3 regions of the Vibrio sp. 378 genome follow, and region 1 is predicted to be linked to each of the others. Evidence: predicted binding sites of a transcription regulator. Region 1 holds the regulator's gene; each other region holds the start of a gene.
The links. Region 1 encodes MetJ, which represses methionine synthesis genes. Its sites were predicted from a motif close to TTAGACNTNTANANGTCTAA; they were not measured.

Region 1 (4,528 bases):
TAAAAGACGTCACTTTTTCGATTTAAAAACAGAGTTTTACCGAATTTATTTCTTAACGCTTTTACTCACCCCTCTTAACCCTTTGATCTTTTCCTGCTGCGGTAAAATCGTTATAACCAAATATTCTGAGCGGACACCATAATGCGACTGGTAACAAGAACTATTCTTGTTTATATTGTTTGTCACAGATTAGTTTTATAGGTTTTTTGAGTATGTACGTTTGTCTTTGCCATGGTGTCTCCGACAAAAAAATTAGGAAGTTGGCGATAGATGAAGGCGTAACAGATATTAAAGGAATCAAAAAGTGCACGGCATTGGGCAGCCAATGTGGTAAGTGCATCAGACAGGCCAAGGAAATTTTAGCGGAAACTAGTTACACGGAATTTAAACAAGCCAGCTAATTGCTGTAAGTATGCAGTAATTATTTGCCTTACATTTTGACACCTTCTCATTTGCTTCTACATTTAAATGAAGCCAAAGAGGAGGGTTTTGTCATGAAAGGCGATCCAATCATCATTCAACATCTCAATAAAGTGCTCGGTAACGAGCTCGTCGCTATTAATCAGTATTTTCTTCACGCCCGAATGTATAAAGACTGGGGCTTAAAGCACCTAGCAGACAAGGAATATCACGAATCTATCGATGAGATGAAGCATGCCGATCATCTAATTGAGCGTATTTTGTTCCTTGAAGGCCTACCGAACCTACAAGATTTAGGTAAGTTGATGATTGGTGAAGATACCAAGGAAATGCTCGAGTGTGACTTAAAGCTTGAAATGGCGGCTATTCCAGATTTAAAAGATGCGATTGCCTACGCTGAAGACATTCGAGATTATGTGTCTCGAGATCTCTTCCAAGATATTCTTGAAGATGAAGAAGAACATGTTGATTGGCTAGAGACGCAACTTGGCTTGATTGAAATGTCTGGTATTGAGAATTATCTCCAAGCGCAATACGTGGACGAAGAGTAACGATACTTTCTGAGTTTGCATACTCCAATAATAGTAAGAAGAAAGAGCACCTGACTCGAAAATCAGGTGCTTAACCCCGTTATCTGGTCTAATCTCTTTTATTATCGGCTTTTTAAGGATATTGCTCGCAATCTTGCCTATGAAGTTTGATTTCTATCCGATAGAATTTATGCCCCCTTACCTAAAAATAAAAAAGAGAAACGTCCATGTCTGAAGACAACCACCAAGCAGCCACTCCAGAAGAAGAACATCGCCAAAAAGCATTGGATTACCATGCTTATCCAACTCCAGGAAAGATTGCTGTCGAACTGACAAAGCCTGCGGAAACGGCGGGTGATCTTGCCCTTGCTTACAGCCCTGGTGTTGCAGAGCCAGTGCGTGAAATCGCACAAAACCCGGATAACGTGTACAAGTACACTGCAAAAGGGAACATGGTTGCTGTTATTTCTAACGGTACCGCTATTCTAGGTCTAGGTAACCTAGGTCCACTTGCATCTAAGCCAGTGATGGAAGGTAAAGCGTTACTGTTTAAGCGTTTTGCAGGTCTTGATTCTATTGATATTGAAGTTAAGCACCGCACGATCGATGAATTTGTTGATACTGTTGCGAGCATTGCAGACACTTTTGGCGGTATCAACCTTGAAGATATTAAAGCACCAGACTGTTTTGAGATTGAAAAGCGTCTGATTGAACGTTGTGATGTACCAGTATTCCACGATGATCAACATGGTACTGCTATTGTAACGGCAGCGGGTATGCTGAATGCAATCGAACTTCAAGGTAAGAAACTTGAAGATTCAACAATTGTTTGTCTTGGCGCTGGCGCTGCCGCTGTAGCGTGTATGGAGCTTCTGATCAAATGCGGCGCAATGCGCGAAAAAATCTACATGCTAGATCGCAAAGGTGTGATTCACACTCGTCGTGATGATCTTAATGAATATAAGCAGCTATTTGCGAACAATACAGATAAGCGCACACTAGAAGACGTGATTGAAGGTGCAGATCTGTTCCTAGGTGTATCTGGTCCAAACCTATTGCCAGCGGAAGCGTTGAAGTTGATGGCAGATAAGCCAATCGTATTCGCATGTTCTAACCCGGATCCTGAAATCAAGCCGGAACTTGCTCACGCAGTTCGTGATGACTTGATCATGGGTACTGGCCGTAGTGATTATCCTAACCAAGTTAACAACGTATTGTGTTTCCCATTCATTTTCCGCGGTGCTCTTGATGTGCGTGCAAGTGAAATCAATGATGAAATGAAACTTGCAGCCGTTGAGGCGATTCGTGAGCTAGCAAAAGAGCCTGTACCTGAAGCCGTATTGAAGGCTGCAGGTGTTGATAAGCTAGAGTTTGGTGCGGACTATATTATTCCAAAACCAATGGATTCACGTTTGCTACCACGTGTTGCAAAAGCGGTTGCTCAGGCGGCGGTTAATTCAGGTGTAGCTCGTATCGAGATGCCTGAAAACTACATGGCAGAGTAATATATCTTTCAGATGTGATACATAAAAAATGGGACGCTATTGCGTCCCATTTTTTATGTCATTCATTTGGCTCGAGGCAAGAGTTATTACCTGAAACCTCTTATCAGGCTTTTTTATTCTTCGTCGAATGACTCAAATTCGATGCCCATTTCCGTCATCAGCGCTTTTACTTCTGTTGGAATATCATCAGGACGGTCTTTACGAAGGTCTTCATCTGTCGGAAGTGGCTGACCTGTGTACGCGTGCAAAAATGCCTCGCATAGCAATTCGCTATTGGTTGCATGGCGTAAGTTATTGATCTGACGGCGAGTACGCTCATCAGTTAGCACCTTTAAAACTTTTAGCGGGATAGAGACGGTAATTTTTTTTACTTGTTCGCTTTTTTTGCCGTGCTCTGCATATGGGCTAATGTATTCGCCATTCCAGTCAGCCATTGCACACCTTCATTTATGTAATCGGTTAAAAATAATTTAGGTGCTGATTTTAGCTGCATTTACCGCCATAAGCAAAGACATATAGACGTCTAGAAGTGTTGACGTCTCATTTTTTGACGAGTAAAGTGAACATAACAGCAAAGGAAGCGTGTTGATCACTTTATGTTACTCATTAGATATAGCGCATTCCTATTTAGAAGTCATTACCCGTGAAAGGATACACCCATGAGCACTCGCAAACCTGCGACCATTGCAGTACGCACTGGTATTGAATCAGACAGCCAATATCATGCTGTCGTTCCACCTATTTATCTTTCCACTAACTATGGTTTTCCTGCTTTTGGTGAAGTGCCCAAGTATGATTACACACGATCTGGTAATCCAAACCGCGGACTGTTGGAAAGTGCGCTATCTGAACTTGAGTCTGGAAAAGGAGCGGTTGTTACTAACTGCGGTACGTCGGCATTAAATTTATGGGTTTCCGCTTTTCTCGGCCCAGATGATCTCATTATTGCTCCTCACGATTGTTATGGCGGCACCTATCGTCTTTTTAATACCCGAGCTAGCAAAGGCGATTTTAAGGTTCAGTTTGTCGATCAATCAGACGAACAGGCTTTAGATGCTGCATTGGCACAAAAACCAAAACTCATTTTGCTAGAAACTCCGTCAAACCCTCTGGTTCGCGTAGTGGATATTGCAGCTACCTGTGAAAAAGCGAAACAAGTCGGCGCGTTAGTTGCGGTGGACAATACCTTTTTGACACCCGTGTACCAAAAACCTTTAGAGCTAGGTGCGGATTTTGTTATCCACTCCACAACAAAGTACATCAACGGTCATTCGGACGTAATTGGTGGGGTAATCATCACCAACACAGAAGCGCATGCAGAAGAGCTTGCATGGTGGGGCAATTGTATTGGTGCAACGGGCACACCTTTCGATAGTTACATGACACTGCGAGGTATTCGTACGCTTGGTGCTCGTATGAAAGTTCATGAAGAGAGCTCACAGCAGGTACTGGCTTACCTACAGAAACAAGCGTTAGTTAAAACTATCTATCATCCAAGCCTGCCGGAACATCCAGGTCATGACATCGCTAAAAAGCAGCAAACGGGCTTTGGCTCTATGTTGAGTTTTGAGTTTGCTGGTTCGTTTGAGCAGTTAAAGGTGTTTGTGAAAGAGCTCCAACTGTTTTCATTAGCTGAATCATTAGGTGGTGTAGAAAGTTTGATTTGCCACCCGGCATCCATGACGCACCGTGCAATGGGTGAGGAGGCGCTGGCGGAGGCTGGGGTCTCTCATCAACTATTGCGTTTGTCTGTCGGTTTGGAAGATGCACAAGACCTCATCACAGATTTAGAACAAGCGTTCGCTAAAGCTACCCAGTAATAGGAGACGATAACAATGACTGTACAACGTCAGCTGCATAAGTTTGGTGGCAGTAGCTTAGCAAACCCAGAATGCTACTTACGCGTTGTGGGTATTCTCAAGGAGTATTCGACAGAAAATGATCTTGTGGTCGTATCTGCTGCAGGAAAAACCACTAACCGCTTGATTGAGTTTTTGGAAGGGTTAAGTAAAGATGGCCGAATTGCGCATGAAGCGCTTCAAAGCTTGAGACAGTTCCAAACTGAGCTAATAG
Region 2 (4,528 bases), on a different contig from region 1:
AATGTTGCCAGCAGTAGCTGTATTGTGGCTCGCTGTTGCGTCACTTCGCATTGAAGCATTTATGATCGTGTTTGCTATTTTCTACTTCTATTCTCAGGTTCAAACCAAGAAAACGCGTGAAAAAGGGCCACTATGGGCGATGCATTTAGCGAATGGTTTGGCCTTTGCGTATGTGAGTATTCAAGTATTTGAGCAATCAAGCTGGCCAGCATCGATAGCGATGGCGCTAATGATATTTTTCCTTGGGGCGTCATTTTCTCAATTGCTGCTTACGATAGCTCGCAGCAGATTACAGGCATTTCACCGTATTTTACCAGTTACGGGCATTGTGTCTGGAATGCTATTAGTCATCGCAACGTTGTTTGCTTCTTACCAGTTAAATGAAGCCACACTAAACGCTGCGACACAGCCGATCTTGCTGTCTTTAGCTATGCTAATTTCTTCAATTATTGTGTGGTGTTGGCATATTTTTACGCATAAGAAACCAGAAAAGGTGCAACTGAGCGTTGCCTTGTTTCTAGCACTCGCGTCGATGACGAGCCTGCAAGGTTTATTCTCTCTCGCGGCTTAACCTCTATTCTAAAGACAAAGCTAGACAGCTTATATCCAAGTGCTTTCTTGGTGCTTGGGTATAAGGTGATCACGTTTTAGATCGCACTCACTTTAAATTCGCGTGATTACTACTACGCTTGTTTATATACCTTGTCGAAGAGGAGAGTCGCGATGGATTTAAGCAATGTAGGTAATCTGGACAGCACTATTTTGCTAGGTATCGTCAACGAAAAGCTACGTTTAGAGTGCGACAGTTTTGACGAGTTAGTATCAGTGTATGAGATGGATGTAGAGTCTGTAGTCGGCAAGCTTGATATGCTCGGTTATCAGTACGATCCATTGACTAACCAATTTAAAGCATATCAACGCTAAGCCTTTCATAACCCAAATCTTTTAAGCCACCTTGATTCCGTCAAGGTGGCTTTTACATTGTAGCCTCGCGGTTGCGAAAAAAGCTTGTAAGTAACGCTTTTCTTTCTCTGAGTGACGCGTTGCAGCAAACAAGCGACGCCATAAGCCTTGGCCGAAAGGTTTACTGGTAATAAGACCTTGGCGAGAAAATTCAGAAATCGCCCAATTGGGTAGTGCCGCCACCCCTAATCCAGCAGAGACCATCTGAACTAACATGAGAGTGTTGTCGGCTTGCTTCCATTTCGCAGGTTCTATTCCTGCTGGCTGAAGAAAGTGTTTTACGACGTCTAGCCTTTGTTTTTGAACCGGATAAGAGAGCATGGTTTGATCTGCGAGATCTTGCGGATCAATAATTTCTTTTTCCGCCAATGGGTGGTTGGTTGCGGTAATTAAACGCATTTCAAAGTCGAATAGAGGCTCGTAGTGGACTTCGGATCGAGGTTGGATATCGGAAGTAATAACGAGATCGAGTTCGCCTGCCAATAGAGCTGGGAGTGGTTCAAAGCCAAAACCAGAGGAAAAGTCCAATGTTACGCTAGGCCAAGCAAGTTGGTACTCCCTAAGTGCAGGCATTAGCCATTGGAAGCAAGAGTGACATTCAATGGCCATATGTAATCGGCCATTGACGTCTTCTTTCAAGCTCGCTAAATCATTTTCTGCTCTTGCGAGTTTCGGAAGGATATCTTCTGCAAGACGCAATAGGATTTCTCCCTCTGAAGTGAACTTCACCGGACGAGTCTTTCTCAGGAACAGTTGCCCTCCAATTCGCGCCTCCAAATCTTTGATCTGATGAGACAGTGCCGACTGAGTGAGATGTAAAGCGGTCGCTGTTGCCGTTAGAGAGCCAGTGTCTCGAAGCGAAGTTAGTGTCCGCAAATGTTTTAGCTCTATCATGAATTCCTTTCATCCTTTGTTGCTTGCTATGAACAGAATAGCAATCGTGTAAATAACTTAACGACAAAAAATGGATATGTAAACGTCTAGACGTCTATTTGTTGTGTTTATTTGCGAATCATGTCGCCTCATGATGAATTTTTTTAATAAACAAGTTGAATAAATGGACGTTGTTCAAACCGCAGATGAGAGCGATAGTTTAGCCATCCAGACATCTTTAATGACGAAAGATACTCTGACCCAAACAAATTAAACAAGATTGAAAAAGGAATAGGGACATGGCTACAACAACGCACGTACTAGGTTATCCACGCATCGGTGAAAAACGAGAATTAAAATTCGCTCAGGAAAAATACTGGCGCGGAGAAATTGATCAAGCAGAGCTTAAAAAGGTTGGAGCAGATCTGCGCGCTAAAAACTGGCAAACGCAAACAGATGCTGGCTTGAGTTTTACCACCGCTGGCGATTTTGCTTGGTACGATCATGTACTGACGACCACGTTGTTACTGGGTCACGTGCCAAAACGTCACGCAGACGGTTTCCCTGATTTGGATACGCTATTCAAAGTGGGTCGCGGTCAATCTCAAGCGGGTTGCGGCTGTGCGGGCGCTGCAGCATCGGATATGACTAAATGGTTCAACACAAACTACCACTACATCGTACCTGAATTTAGCAAGGACGATACATTTGAAGTGAGTTGGCCTCAACTGTTTGAAGAAGTCAACGAAGCAACCCAAGCTGGGCATAAAGTGAAGCCAGTTTTGCTTGGCCCAGTCAGTTATCTTTACTTAGGTAAAGAGGTAGAAGAAGGGTTCGATCGCCTGACGCTACTGCCACGATTGCTTACGGCTTACCAAGCTATTTTGGCAAAGCTCGCAAGTCAAGGTGTTGAGTGGGTTCAGATTGATGAGCCAATTTTGTCACTGGAGCTAGAAAGCAAATGGGCTGATTCGTTTAAGCTAGCCTACCAAGTGATTCGAAGCGATGTAAAAGTGCTGCTAACGACGTACTTTGACTCCGTAAGCGATACGCTAGGCAAAATTGTAGAGCTTCCGGTAGATGGTTTACATATCGATTTATCTGCCGCGCCTCAGCAGCTTGACGACGTGGTTGCCAAACTACCGGAGGGGTGGGTGCTGTCTGCTGGCGTGGTCAACGGTCGTAACGTGTGGCGCTCGGATTTGAGTGCGCAACTTGAACGTCTACAGCCAGTAAAAGAAAAACTGGGCGACAACCTTTGGGTTGCGAGCTCATGCTCTTTGCTACATAGCCCGGTTGATCTGGAACAGGAAACAGAACTCAGTGAGGAAGTGAAAAGCTGGTTTGCGTTCGCAAAACAAAAAGTAACAGAAGTCGCCTTGCTTGGCCGCGCACTCGATGGTGATCAAGATGCGATTCTCGCTTGTGATACCTACAGCCAGCCAATAAAAGTGCGCAAGACAGCAACACATGTGAATAAACCTCAAGTACAAGCGCGTTTAAACAACATTACCGCGTCACTTGCCGAGCGCAGCGCACCTTATGCAGAGCGTGCTGCGCATCAAGCTGAAGTATTGGGCTTGCCTTTGTTGCCAACAACGACAATCGGCTCTTTTCCTCAAACGGGTGAAATCCGGGTGCAGCGCAGCGCTTATCGTACAGGTCAATTATCTGAGTCTGAATATATCCAAGCACTTAAAGGACATATTGCTGACGCAGTGAAACGTCAAGAGGCGCTCGACCTAGATGTGCTAGTTCACGGTGAAGCAGAGCGTAACGACATGGTGGAATACTTCGCTGAGAACTTAGCGGGTTTTCAAACGACCAAATTTGGTTGGGTACAGAGTTATGGCTCTCGCTGTGTGAAACCTGCCATTGTAGTTGCTGACATTGAACGTGAAAAACCGATCACGGTTGAATGGTCGACGTACGCCCAGTCGCTAACCAGCAAACAGATGAAAGGCATGTTGACTGGACCAGTTACGATTTTATGTTGGACGTTCCCACGTGAAGACATCACACGTCAAGAAATTGCGCAGCAACTTGCTTTGGCACTACGTGATGAGGTGTCTGACCTGCAAGATGCAGGCATAAATATCATTCAAATTGACGAGCCAGCCATTCGAGAAGGTTTACCACTCAAAAAACGTGATCACAAAGCGTACTTAGAATGGGCCGTAAATGCGTTTAAGGTCTCTGCGGCAAGTGCAAAACCAGAAACTCAGATTCACACTCATATGTGTTACAGCGAGTTCAATGAAATCATTGATTCGGTTGCGGCACTCGATGCGGACGTCATTACCATTGAAACATCTCGCTCAAATATGGAGCTGCTGAAAGCATTTGAAGAGTTCAATTACCCGAACGAAATTGGCCCTGGTGTTTATGACATTCACTCACCAAACATTCCTACGGAAGAATGGATTGAAGGTTTAATCAAGAAAGCGGCAGAAAAAATTCCGGCTCAACGTTTGTGGGTAAACCCAGATTGTGGTCTGAAAACACGAAACTGGAAGGAGACAGAAGCGGCATTGGCGAATCTGGTTTCAGCGGCGAAGAAGCTCCGTGCTGAGCTGGCGTAACACATCGTTACAGCAAATAAAAACGGAGACTGTGGTCTCCGTTTTTCTATTCTTAACTGTTAACTTTCGTTTTCAGATTATCCAATAATAGCGAATCATCGTCTCATGCC
Region 3 (4,528 bases), on a different contig from region 1:
ATCTCAGTTAGAAGAAGAAGACGATGAAGACGTTGATGACGACGAAGATAGCGATGACGATTCAGATGATTCTGAAGAAGATGTAGGTATCGATCCAGAATTAGCGCTAGAGAAATTCAACCAACTACGCAGCACCTATCAAAATCTTCAATTAGCAATCAACGAGTACGGCTATAACAGCCCGAAAGCAACCGTTGCTAATGAAATGATGCTAGACGTATTCCGCGAGTTTCGTCTAACGCCTAAACAGTTTGATCACCTAGTGAATGAACTGCGTACTGCTATGGATCGCGTTCGTACTCAAGAGCGTCTGATCATGAAGTCAGTGGTTGAATACGGCAAAATGCCGAAGAAATCATTCATCGCGCTGTTCACTGGTAATGAATCAAGTGAAGCTTGGCTGGATGAAGTTCTTGCTTCAGACAAGCCATACGCTGAAAAGATCAAACGTAACGAAGAAGAAATCCGTCGTTCAATCGCTAAGCTAAAAATGATTGAAGAAGAGACTTCTCTAAACGTACAAAACATTAAAGACATCAGCCGTCGTATGTCTATCGGTGAAGCAAAAGCTCGCCGTGCGAAGAAAGAGATGGTTGAAGCAAACTTGCGTCTTGTAATTTCTATCGCGAAGAAATACACCAACCGTGGCCTACAGTTCTTGGATCTGATCCAGGAAGGTAACATCGGTCTGATGAAAGCGGTAGATAAGTTCGAGTATCGTCGTGGTTACAAGTTCTCGACTTACGCAACGTGGTGGATCCGTCAGGCAATCACTCGTTCAATCGCGGACCAAGCACGTACGATTCGTATTCCGGTACACATGATCGAAACGATCAACAAGCTAAACCGTATCTCTCGTCAAATGTTGCAAGAGATGGGTCGCGAGCCACTACCGGAAGAACTGGCAGAGCGCATGCAAATGCCAGAAGACAAGATTCGTAAAGTTCTAAAAATCGCTAAAGAGCCTATCTCAATGGAGACACCAATCGGTGACGACGAAGATTCGCATCTAGGTGATTTTATCGAAGATACAACGCTAGAACTTCCGCTAGATTCTGCAACAGCAACTAGCCTTAAAGTGGCAACAAAAGACGTGCTTGCAGGTCTAACACCACGTGAAGCGAAAGTACTTCGTATGCGCTTTGGTATTGACATGAACACTGACCATACTCTAGAAGAAGTTGGTAAGCAGTTCGACGTTACTCGTGAGCGTATCCGTCAGATCGAAGCAAAAGCACTACGTAAACTTCGTCACCCAAGCCGCTCAGAGACTCTGCGCAGCTTCCTAGACGAATAATCGCAGCACATACAAGCTTTTAGAAATCAAAAAAGGTGACTTTAGGTCACCTTTTTTATTATCTACTGTTCTAAGTGGATAAAAACTAAGCGCAATTGCCCTAGTTGGTATCTAGACACCTTGCAACGCTTCCCCTATAATCGTTGTCCTATTAAGGCCCCTTAGCTCAGTGGTTAGAGCAGTCGACTCATAATCGATTGGTCCGCAGTTCAAGTCTGCGAGGGGCCACCATATTCCGAAAGGCGTAGCAGGTTAATACCTACTACGCTTTTTTTGTATCTTATATCTTTGGGTACAGTTGCGGTAACTCGTCACTAACCTCGTAATAGCTTTTCCTCTTCCCCTTTTCTTTAACTATTATCCGGCTTTCTATATGTAGCAATGAAACAAAATGTCCGCTCGTGATTTAAACCATTGACCCTCAGACAACTTCTGATAGGATGGACATATAAACGTATGGACGTCTAAAATAAAAAATGGAGCTACAATGAAAAGTATTGGTCACTTAAAGAAACTAGCTTTGATTCTCACGGCAGTAGTCGGCTTAAGCGCTTGTGGAGAAAAAGATGACTCTGTCATTAAAGTGGGCGCGACAGTTGGACCACATGCACAAGTAGTCGAGGCGGTAGCGAAGGAGGCAGCGAAGCAAGGTTTGAATGTCGAAGTCATTGAGTTTTCTGACTACGTGACACCTAATGCCGCTCTTAGCGATGGTAGCATCGATATTAATAGCTATCAGCACCAGCCATTTTTAGACAACTTCAACAGTAGCCATAACGCCCAATTAGTATCAATTGGTCAGTCCATTCTTATGCGTATGGGGCTTTATTCCAATAAGTATCGCTCACTGCAAGAGCTTCCAAACAATGCACGTATAGCGCTTCCAAATGACCCTACCAACGGTGGTCGTGGTCTGTTGCTACTCGCCGATGCAGGTTTAATTGAGCTGAAACAGGGTGTTGGCCATAAAGCCGCCCTAACTGATATCACAAAAAACGCAAAATCATTTGAATTTGTCGAGGTAGATGCCGCTCAGCTACCAAGAACATTAGATGATGTGGACGCGGCTGCGATTACAATGAACTACGTAATGTCTTCTGGTTTAGATCCGAAGAAACAAAGTATCTATCTTGAAGCAAAAGACGCCCCATTAGCAGTCATGGTCATCGCCACTCGTGACGCAGACAAAAATAATGAAGCGTATAAAAAGTTCGTTTCTATTTATCAATCTCAAGCGATTCGTGATTATCTCGATCGCACTTTCAAAGGCACAATCGAAGCAGCTTTTTAATCAATAAAGCAGCGAATACTTTGCCCCACGAATCAGATAGAAAAGAGGCTAATGTTTTCTCATAGCCTCTTCTTTTCATTACTCACTAAATCGACTCATTGTCGACTTTCAGCCTCTAACTTCATTGCCAAATAAGCTTGGTCAGCAGAAACCAATTCAGGACGGTTAATCAACTTCCAGAGGAAGTATGGTGGGATTAAAAATACGATGAAGTAGAGAGATTCATGGAAGAAAACATCGGCTATCGTTTGCTGATGCTCCCAAAGTGCCGTCAGTGCGAAGAGCTCTAACATCACGCCTAATACGCCAAAGACGACAGAGACAACAATCGCTAAACCCAGTAGTTCTCTAATAAAGTGCTTGTATGCCATGATACTAATTCCTTCTAGCAATAAGTCATACTAACTTACGCTCATAAGAAAGAAGCCAGCTTGACTATCATCAAACTCCCCTCATCACAGTTAAGAACTTAGTTTTATAAAAAAGGACTTGTATATAGCACCATTGAAGATTGACCTCTCTATCACAATACAATGACATCATTTCTCGACTTTGAGACTAGCCTTTTACATTTATCAGCAGTGTAAACAAGAGGTCATAATGAAAAAATATACCTATCCTTTACTTGCTATCTCAGGTGGTCTTTTATTGACGGGCTGCGGTAGCGACGACTCTTCATCCGATACAGAAGCAGCCACTTTTTCTCTCAGCGTTTCCGATGCTCCTGTCAACGATGCCAACAAAGTCGTTTTAGCGTTTCAAGATGTTGTCCTTGTACCATTTGACCCTGAAACTGGCGAGCAAACTGGAGAACACATTCTGTTAGATGCTAGTGACAATGGAGCACTACACCAAGTTGATCTAATGGAATATCAGGGAAGCAACGCTAAAACGATCATTCACGAACAGGACATCGCTCCTGGTGATTATGCTATGTGTGTGTACGCTAAAGACGGCAAACAATTAAACGATACAACACTGTCATACGTAGAGAAGACAGACGGCAACATCAAAGGCTTAGTTGTACCTAGCCGAGGCAGCTGTTTTGGTTTTAAACCAGATACGAGCGATCAAGGTCGCTTAAAGTTTTCGCAAAAAGGTCAGTATGTAAAAGTTCATACTGGTCATAATAGCTATGTTGTCGAGTTTGGCTTACGCAAAGGTCTGGCGGATCCAACAGGCAAAGATTACATGAACATGAACTCTAATGCGGTAAGCTTAGTAAACGCATCAGAATCAGGTCATATTAGTGGTGAAGTCAGTGAAATTCAGTATCAAGCATGTGAAGCAGACAGTGCCGCATCAAATGCAATAAATGACGTTCCTGCCGTTCACTCTGTTTATCTGTATACAGGTTCAATGGATCGCTCAACCATGGGCGATATGGGTGCGACAGATCCACTCAACGCGCCAGTTGCGGTAGCTAACGTGAATGAATCGCAAGACGAAGAAGGTAATACAACCTACAGCTACGAGTTTGGTTACATCGGCCCGGGTACTTACAGCATTGGCTACACATGTACTGCGTATATTGATACGCCAGACGCTCATGAAACTTCAGAAGACGGTTTCTTGATTTACCAGCACTACACGCCAGTTGATGTTGTCGAGGCAGAGCTGACAACTCAGGACATTAATCCAATTCTTTAAGTCACCACATTAAAAAAGCCGCTCGTACTGAGCGGCTTTTTACTTAGTCAGAAAGGTAATATTGAACCGTCGATACCACTCGTACTTTCTTAATGTAAGGCGTGTTGCTGTCTCGGTCATAAATCGAGAACTGCCCTTGAGTTGCACGTTTGATCTTACCCAGTGAACTCTGTGAGTCTTTCGCAAATTTCTCAGCCACTTCACGCGCATTCTTAGTCGCTTCTTCGATCATGTCTGGCTTCACATCATTCAGCTTAGTAAAGCTGTACTCAACACGATTTGCATAAGGA

Region 2: a site for MetJ is predicted at 1,936-1,955, ahead of metE (5-methyltetrahydropteroyltriglutamate--homocysteine S-methyltransferase). Genes of this name have one in related genera too.
Region 3: a site for MetJ is predicted at 1,746-1,765, ahead of R7Q48_RS17315 (MetQ/NlpA family ABC transporter substrate-binding protein). Genes of this name have one in related genera too.

The regions. Positions count from the first base shown of each region.
Region 1 covers NZ_JAWOUO010000019.1:46,982-51,509, reverse strand. The annotation lists gene R7Q48_RS21900 ((2Fe-2S)-binding protein) at 213-401, shown strand; gene bfr (bacterioferritin) at 495-971, shown strand; gene R7Q48_RS21890 (malic enzyme-like NAD(P)-binding protein) at 1,178-2,455, shown strand; gene metJ (met regulon transcriptional regulator MetJ) at 2,569-2,889, opposite strand; gene R7Q48_RS21880 (O-succinylhomoserine (thiol)-lyase) at 3,115-4,275, shown strand; gene R7Q48_RS21875 (bifunctional aspartate kinase/homoserine dehydrogenase II) at 4,291-4,528, shown strand, end outside.
Region 2 covers NZ_JAWOUO010000003.1:139,563-144,090, reverse strand. The annotation lists gene R7Q48_RS07180 (hypothetical protein) at 1-571, shown strand, start outside; gene R7Q48_RS07175 (DUF4250 domain-containing protein) at 724-924, shown strand; gene metR (HTH-type transcriptional regulator MetR) at 946-1,857, opposite strand; gene metE (5-methyltetrahydropteroyltriglutamate--homocysteine S-methyltransferase) at 2,136-4,418, shown strand.
Region 3 covers NZ_JAWOUO010000009.1:148,485-153,012, reverse strand. The annotation lists gene rpoD (RNA polymerase sigma factor RpoD) at 1-1,297, shown strand, start outside; tRNA gene R7Q48_RS17320 (tRNA-Ile) at 1,453-1,528, shown strand; gene R7Q48_RS17315 (MetQ/NlpA family ABC transporter substrate-binding protein) at 1,785-2,588, shown strand; gene R7Q48_RS17310 (hypothetical protein) at 2,684-2,959, opposite strand; gene R7Q48_RS17305 (DUF4382 domain-containing protein) at 3,189-4,238, shown strand; gene R7Q48_RS17300 (SIMPL domain-containing protein) at 4,282-4,528, opposite strand, start outside.